2 regions of the Pseudoalteromonas sp. SG45-5 genome follow, and region 2 is predicted to be linked to the other one. Evidence: predicted binding sites of a transcription regulator. Region 2 holds the regulator's gene; the other holds the start of a gene.
What was found. The regulator ArgR, encoded in region 2, controls arginine synthesis, uptake and breakdown. The targets are predictions, from matches to a motif close to ANTGAATANNTATTCANT.
Positions count from the first base shown of each region.

Region 1: a site for ArgR is predicted at 1,568-1,585, ahead of H5119_RS14770 (OadG family protein). Genes of this name have one in related genera too.

Region 1 covers NZ_JACJEM010000046.1:21,611-25,832, reverse strand. Annotated here, with positions in the region: gene csrA (carbon storage regulator CsrA) at 1-41, shown strand, start outside; gene H5119_RS14785 (YcxB family protein) at 93-560, opposite strand; gene H5119_RS14780 (hypothetical protein) at 694-885, opposite strand; gene H5119_RS14775 (DUF1328 family protein) at 939-1,112, opposite strand; gene H5119_RS14770 (OadG family protein) at 1,629-1,874, shown strand; gene oadA (sodium-extruding oxaloacetate decarboxylase subunit alpha) at 1,886-3,667, shown strand; gene H5119_RS14760 (sodium ion-translocating decarboxylase subunit beta) at 3,682-4,222, shown strand, end outside.
Region 2 covers NZ_JACJEM010000004.1:102,073-106,294, reverse strand. Annotated here, with positions in the region: gene ispB (octaprenyl diphosphate synthase) at 1-804, shown strand, start outside; gene mdh (malate dehydrogenase) at 879-1,811, opposite strand; gene H5119_RS02065 (hypothetical protein) at 1,846-2,031, shown strand; gene argR (transcriptional regulator ArgR) at 2,037-2,504, shown strand; gene H5119_RS02055 (Dyp-type peroxidase) at 2,678-3,577, opposite strand; gene H5119_RS02050 (ABC transporter ATP-binding protein) at 3,627-4,222, opposite strand, start outside.

The DNA of each region.
Region 1 (4,222 bases), on a different contig from region 2:
TACAAGCTGAAAAGTCGAACCCAAATCCGGGCAATGCTTAATCAACACGTATAAATAGCTGAGTACCTTACTGGGCTATATTAAAAAACCACTCATTGAGTGGTTTTTTTGTTTATGAAATCGAGTATTTCAGAGCTGAGAATTTGCTTTGAAATATACTGCATACCGCTTTTATTTTGAAGAAGGATACCTTGCTGCGTATCTATTACTGTATTAATGTCTTGCCATGCTAATTGATAGTTTTTGTAATGATTGGCAGATTTAATACCGTCGTCATCGAAGGTAAGTGTTACTTCTGAGCCAGAAGCTCTACTAAGCATTTGTCTGGTAACCCACCAAGGTCTGCGATAGTAAAAAGCGACGCACTCTAGCACACCAAGCATAATCAAAAACGATCCTAAGTAATGATCATTTAACCCATAAATACCAAATAAACCAAGTGCAACGAGCAACACAAGTAAAAAATACTTAGGTTTTGCACGTTTACTGTAAGGCAGTGATTCATCAAAGCACTCGTAAAAATAGGGTTTATCGAGTGTGTAGGTCGTTGTAAATGCCATATTATCTTATTTAAAGTATCATTTTTTTCTATTTTAACAAGCTAACCTCTAAATGAGCAGCTTTATAGTCAATGATTTTATTGCAGACACAAAAAAACGGCTCAAGAGCCGTTTTTTAGCGGTGCTAAAAGTATTAACAGTTAGTTTCTTCAGCGTTTACGCCTTCTTTAACTTCTTCGCATGCATCTTCTACTTTGTTCTGCACGTCGGTTACTGCTTCGTCAATACGTTCGCCTGCGTCTTCTGCATGATTGTCTTCACAACCCATGATGAAAAAACTTGCGAATAGACCAATTAGTGCTGCTTTTAAAGTTGTAGATTTCATAATGTGATTCCTTGTAAGTTTAAATTAAATTTTAGTGTTAGTTAGTGCTTTATCTACCTGGGAGATTTTCCGCGTAGTGCACCTGAAACTAATGAAATCACTAAAAGTACTATAAAGATAAAAAATATAATTTTTGCTATACCAGCTGCGGCACCTGCGATGCCACCAAAACCTAACACTGCAGCGATTAAAGCAATAACTAGAAATGTAATTGTCCAGCGTAACATTGTTTTCTCCTTGGTTTATAAATTTTGCTCACAATAACTAATGCCAGTTACATGCCAATGTTTATTCTTGTTTAATATCATTGGGTTATGGTTTTTGTGTGTTTTTGATTTTTAATTGGTTAGTAACTTTTACGCTTTGTTATGTAACTTATTCACACTACTGAAAATTACTGATAAATATTTACTGGATATATTTTATTTGGTAAGACCAATTTGCAATTGTGAAGTTACTTTATGGTTTTTATAATTTTTAATGTCTATTTTTACTAGGTTAAATAGTTAATTAACAACTTATATATAATTTTTAGCTATAGTTGTTATTCACTCTATGTATTGTAGGTCCTGTTTTTATTGGCCTACAACATGTAAATTAATTGGGTGGTATGTTGTTTTAAGATTAATTGGTTTTACCAATTTACAGGGTGTAGACAAAGTTATTGGTTTTGTTATTATTCAGTGAATAAATATTTAATTAAATTGATTTTTTATTTCAATGTAGGTTTCAAGGGGAAATAAATGGATATAGGTGCTCTACTCACAACAGCTGGTAGTTTAATGCTCACCGGTATGGTTGGGGTGTTTGTATTTCTGTCGATATTAATTGGTGCAGTAACGCTTATGTCTAGTTTGGTAACGCGCTTTAGCGAACCAGAGGTAGCATCACCAGCTAAATCGCCATCTTTTAAATCTCAAGGTGTGCCTAATGAGCACATCGCTGCTATTAGTGCTGCCATTGCTCAGTACAAATCAAATAATAAATAAGGGGCACATTCATGGCTAAATTAAAATTAACAGAATTGGTATTACGCGACGCGCACCAATCATTACTCGCAACCCGAATGCGCCTTGACGATATGCTGCCAATTGCTAGTAAATTAGATAACGCAGGTTATTGGTCTATTGAATCGTGGGGTGGTGCTACATTTGATTCGTGTATTCGTTATTTAGGCGAAGACCCGTGGAAACGTATTCGTGCACTTAAAAAAGCAATGCCTAATACTAAACAGCAAATGTTATTACGTGGTCAAAACTTATTAGGTTACCGCCATTACGCAGATGACGTGGTTGAAAAATTTGTAGAGCGCGCACATAAAAATGGTGTTGATGTTTTTCGTATTTTCGATGCAATGAACGATGTACGTAACCTTGAAACAGCGATTAAAGCGGCTATAAAAGTAGGCGCACATGCTCAAGGTACTATTTCTTATACTGTAAGTCCTGTACACACGCTTGATATGTGGCTAACGCTAGCTAAGCAATTAGAAGATTTAGGTTGCCACTCAATTTGTATTAAAGATATGGCGGGTTTATTAAAACCATACGACGCTGAAAAACTAATTAAAGCACTTAAAGAAACCGTATCGGTTCCTATTGCTATGCAGTGCCACGCTACAACTGGTTTAAGTACAGCAACTTATCAAAAGGCGATCGATGCGGGCATTGATATGCTTGATACCGCTATTTCATCTATGAGCATGACTTACGGACATTCAGCAACCGAAACCATTGTGGCAATTGTTGAAGGAACCGAACGTGACACTGAACTTGATTTAAATCATCTAGAAGAAATAGCGGCTTACTTTAGAGACGTACGTAAAAAATATGCGGCATTTGAAGGTAGTTTAAAAGGGGTTGACGGACGTATTTTGCTTGCTCAAGTACCTGGTGGCATGCTTACAAATATGGAAAACCAGCTTAAAGAGCAAGGCGCAGCAGATAAGCTTAATGAGGTTTTACTTGAGATACCGCGCGTACGAGAAGATCTAGGCTTTTTACCATTAGTAACACCCACGTCGCAAATTGTAGGCACTCAAGCGGTACTCAACGTGCTAACAGGTGAGCGCTACAAAACAATTACTAAAGAAACTGCGGGCGTATTAAAAGGTGAGTATGGCTTAACACCTGCGCCAATGAATAAAGATCTACAAGAGCGTGTACTTAATGGTGCAGAGGTTATTACTTGTCGTCCTGCTGATAATATTGCGCCTGAGCTTGCAACGCTTGAAGCTGAGTTGTTAAAAGAAGCGCAAGAGCAAGGTTTAACACTGGCTGATGAGCAAATTGATGACGTACTAACTTATGCATTATTCCCACAAGTTGGTTTAAAATTTATTAAAAATCGTAACAACCCAGATGCATTTGAACCAGTACCTTGTGTTGAAGATAAAAGCAATAAAGTACCCTCTAAATCTGCTTCAAATAATCACAGCGTAAAGGCCGAGCAATACAGCGTAAAAGTAGACGGTAAAGTTTACGACGTAGTAGTAGCGCAAGGCGGTGAGCTTAAAGAAGTAACCTTAAAAGATTCCGAGCATATGCCCCAGTCTGCGTCGGTTGCCTCGGGCGAGACACTTAACGCACCTTTAGCGGGTAATATTTTTAAGGTTAAAGTAAAAGCGGGGCAAGTGGTAAATGAAGGTGATGTAGTTATCATTATGGAAGCCATGAAAATGGAAACGGAAGTGCGTGCCATGCACACGGGTACTGTTGCTGAAGTACTTGTTTCTGAGGGTGACTCAGTTACAACGGGTGACGCTATGATTGCATTAGCATAAGGAGTAAATAGAGGATGGACGGTATTTTAAACCTCTGGCATGCAACAGGTATTGCTAACTTTACAATCCCATCGCTAATAATGATAGCGGTAGGTTGTTTACTATTATTTTTAGCGATAGTTAAAGGCTTTGAACCATTGCTGTTATTACCTATTGGCTTTGGCGCTATATTAACAAACATACCCGTGGCTGGTTTATCAGACCCTGGTGGACTTTTGTACTACGTATATTATATAGGTATTGATACGGGGATTTTTCCGCTGTTGATATTTATGGGGGTCGGAGCGCTAACTGATTTTAGTGCACTTATTGCAAACCCTCGTATGCTGTTATTAGGTGCGGCTGCACAGTTTGGCATTTTTGCGACTTTGTTTGGCGCGATATTACTAAACTATGTGCCAGGCTTTGAGTTTACCCTACAGGATGCGTCCGCTATTGCTATTATTGGTGGTGCCGATGGCCCTACTGCAATATTTTTAGCATCAAAACTAGCTCCTGATTTACTCGGCGCAATTGCGGTCGCAGCATACTCATACATGGCATTGGTGCCAATTA
Region 2 (4,222 bases):
AAAGCACTCGGTTATCAGGGTAAAGATCATATAACGCTTGCGACAATTGTTGAGTTTATTCATACAGCAACGCTATTACATGATGATGTTGTAGATGAATCAAACTTGCGTCGTGGCACGCCTACTGCAAATGCTGAATTTGGCAATGCTGCGAGCGTACTTGTAGGTGATTTTATTTACACTCGCTCATTTCAGCTAATGGTTGGCCTAGGCAAAATGCAAATTATGCAAATACTTGCCGATGCAACCAATATAATTGCTGAGGGTGAAGTACTGCAATTAATGAACTGTAATGACCCAGATACAACTGAAGCTAGCTATATGCAGGTTATTTACTCTAAAACAGCTAAGTTGTTTGAAGCAGCCACCGGCCTTGCTGCGATCATTACAGAGCAAGATCAAGCTACACTTGATGCACTGAACCTTTACGGTATGCATTTAGGCACCGCGTTCCAGTTAGTAGATGATGTACTCGATTACAACGCAGATGCCGACCAATTAGGTAAAAACATTGGCGATGATTTAGCTGAAGGTAAGCCAACGCTTCCGCTTATTTATGCTATGCAGCACGGTAATGAGCAACAAACACAACTCATTCGTGATGCAATAGAGCACAGTAATGGCATGGATCATTTAGAAGAAATTTTATCTGCACTTAAACAAACCAACGCGCTAGAATTTACAATGCAAAAAGCAGAGCTTGAAGCAGACAAAGCCATTGCCTGTTTAGACTTTTTAGCTGAATCTGACTATAAGCAAGCTCTCATAAGCCTTGCCCGAATTGCGGTTAATCGCGACCACTAGTTACACAGTGTGAACTTAATTCTGAGCAAAAAAAAGCCTGCAAATGCAGGCTTTTTTGTTGCTCAAACCGGCTATTACGCCATGAAATCAACACCTTCTTTGATGTCTTTTTTCAGTGTTTCAAGCATGTCATTTTTTGCTTTTGTTTCAAATGCGCTTAGTTCGCCGTAAGAAAGGATTTCTTCTACGCCGTTTTTACCTAAACGTACTGGGTGTGCAAAGTACTCTGCATCGCCATTTTCAACAGCAACGTAAGCGTAATCTACAACTTCTTCACCCTGTAGGCCTTTAACTAAAGACATACAAAAACGAGCAGCAGCAGCGCCCATAGATAACGTAGCTGAACCACCGCCTGCTTTAGCATTTACAACTTCAGTACCTGCATTTTGGATACGTGGAGTAAGTGCAGCAACCTCTTCATCAGTGAAAGAAACACCTTCAACTTGAGAAAGTAGAGGCAGGATAGTTGTGCCAGAGTGACCACCAATTACTGGTACTTTCACTGTTGCTACGTCTACGCCTTTTAGCTCAGCAACAAATGCTTCTGAACGAATAACGTCAAGCGTAGTAATACCGAATACGCGTTTAGCGTCGTAAGTACCCGCTTTTTTGAATACTTCAGCAACAATTGGAACGGTGCCGTTTACTGGGTTAGTAATAATACCAACTAACGCTTTAGGACAGCTAGCAGCAATGCCTTCTGCTAACGTTTTGATGATACCAGCATTCACATTAAATAAATCAGCACGGTCCATGCCTGGTTTACGTGGCATACCCGCTGGAATAAGAACGATGTCAGAGCCTTCAAGCGCTTTGTTTAGTTCATCTGCGCCAAAACCTGCTACTTTAACATCTGTTGGGATGTGAGAAAGGTCAACCGCAACACCTGGTACTACTGGTGCAACATCATAAAGTGATAATTCAGAGCCAGCTGGTAAGCCTGTTTTTAATAATAAAGACAACGCTTGGCCGATACCGCCTGCAGCACCTAATACAGCAACTTTCATTGGAATTCTCCGTCATTTGAGGTAGGAAATATTTGTGGCTCTTAAGATAATGAAATTAGCGACTAAAAACAAATTTATCCTGTGTATTTCAGGTATATTTTCGACCATAGTTGTAAACTTTATTGGTTTATCGCATCAAACTGGCAAGTTAACTAAACAACTACTGCATAATTATTCATTATTGTGTAGAATTTACGACATAAATAACAAAAATGAATAAAGACTATGCAACCGCAAGATAAACAAGAAGCACTGGTAAAAGCATTTAAATCACTTTTAAAAGAAGAGAATTTTGGCTCTCAAGGCGAAATAGTTGACGCGTTAAAAGAGCAAGGTTTTGATAATATCAGCCAAAGCAAAGTATCTCGGATGCTAAGTAAGTTTGGTGCGGTACGTACACGTAACGCTAAACAAGAAATGGTCTACTGTTTACCTGCAGAAATGGGCGTTCCTACGGCAAAGAGCCCATTACGCCAATTAGTAATCGACATTATGCACAACGAAATGATGATCATTATTCGCACAAGCCCAGGGGCTGCTCAACTTATTGCGCGTTTACTCGATTCGTTAGGTAAAGCAGATGGTGTGCTAGGGACCATTGCAGGCGACGATACAATATTTATTGCACCTGCAAAAATATCTGAAATAGACGTCACACTAGAGCGCGTAAGACTATTATTCGATAACGTTTAATACCAACCGGCTTATATATGGGTCTATTTAACGATAAGGAAATTGCGCTATAACTAGGCAAGGATTTTTATATCTAGTTGTTCTAAATAAAAATTTTTTAACAACGTTATAGAGTGATTTAATTCGTTAACTTGTTCAGATATTTATGCCGGTTGGTATAACAAGCTAAAAAATTAAAGCTGCTTTAAAAATCCTATAGAGGGTGCAAAAAAAGCAGATCCCATGTCGGCTTGAGTGAAATCAAGCCACTGATCATAACACTCTTTCTCACCTAAACGGCTTTTCAGTACTTTTTCAAATGCTGTTCCTGTCGAGGCGCAGGAAATAGATAACATCCCTTGCTCGTAAACATCACCGTAAGGCATGCTCTGATTTAATAATAGCGGTTGCCCGCTTTCGTCTTTTAGCTCGCTACGCACAGCATGAGAGGTTTCTACAGTAGGTGTAATAAGCGTATTATCAAGACGCGTACGCCCCATTATTTGCTCTTGCTCACTCAATGATAAGTGCTGCCACATTGTTAAATCGTGCTTATAACGCTGCACATGAATATAACTGCCTTGATCTTCAAAGCTCCCCTGTTTATTTACCAGGGCCGTAGCACGTTTCTTTCTTCCAAGGGCTGTGTCGCCCCCATAAATGAAGCCGTTAAAATCTCGGCCATCCAAAAACCGAAAATTACGAATTTGCTCCACCAGCTCAACATCGGGGGCAAATAATTTTAAAATTTGCAGTGCAAATAAATGATTAACGTCTTCTCGGTCTGAGCGTATTTGTACGAATAAATCACACGGCTGCACGCTCATATGATGATCGCTGTGATTTATATTAGGAAAGCTCTGTAATTCACTTGGGATATATTCAGGCAAGATATGCGGCCAGTACTGTGCGCCGATAGCAAGCATGCATGACAGCATTGATTCAGAAAATTGATCGCTAAACTCTTCTTCTATTGCACTAACTTGCTTTAGTTTTGCGCGCAGAGACTCATCTTGGCCATCAAACACATTAAAAAATAAATGCAAACCGTGTAAGTTTGCCTCAGCACAAATCCCCGACTGCGCTTGCGCCATTGTCATTCCTTAGCTTATAAACGGATTAACACAGCGAATAACAAATTAGTTATGATTCGAAAAAATTCACCGTGTGAGGTTTTATTTTTATTATAACCTGCTCATTTTTATCAAATGATTGGCCATATTGTGCAGCAACTTCAATTTCCTGTTCAGCAATAACAACCATATAAACATACGCAGAGCCAATAAAGCGACTGCTTAATATTGTTGCTCGCTCGCTTTGTTCATTATGTATATTGTCGCTCACTAACTCTATTTGGTGAGGACGAACATATATTGTCCCTGCTTTTTCAGTATGTTCATGCGCAATATACGATTTAACTAAGCCAAACGGAGTACGGTATTCAGTCGCCGTTAACACTTCTGCGCTTAAGTATATGCCTTGACCCAGAAACTGCGCAACCTCCTTTGAGCTTGGCATTGAAAAAAGCTGCTCTGGCGAGCCTTGTTGGGCAATTTTTCCTCGATGCATAATGGCAAGTGTATCTGAAAAGGCAAATGCCTCCTCTTTTGAATGTGTTACAAATACAGCAGACACTTGAGATGTTTTAATAATTCGCCGTATATCAGCGATTAACTCAAAACGTACTTGAGTATCTATATTAGAAAAAGGCTCATCAAGGAGTAATAAACTCGGCCTAT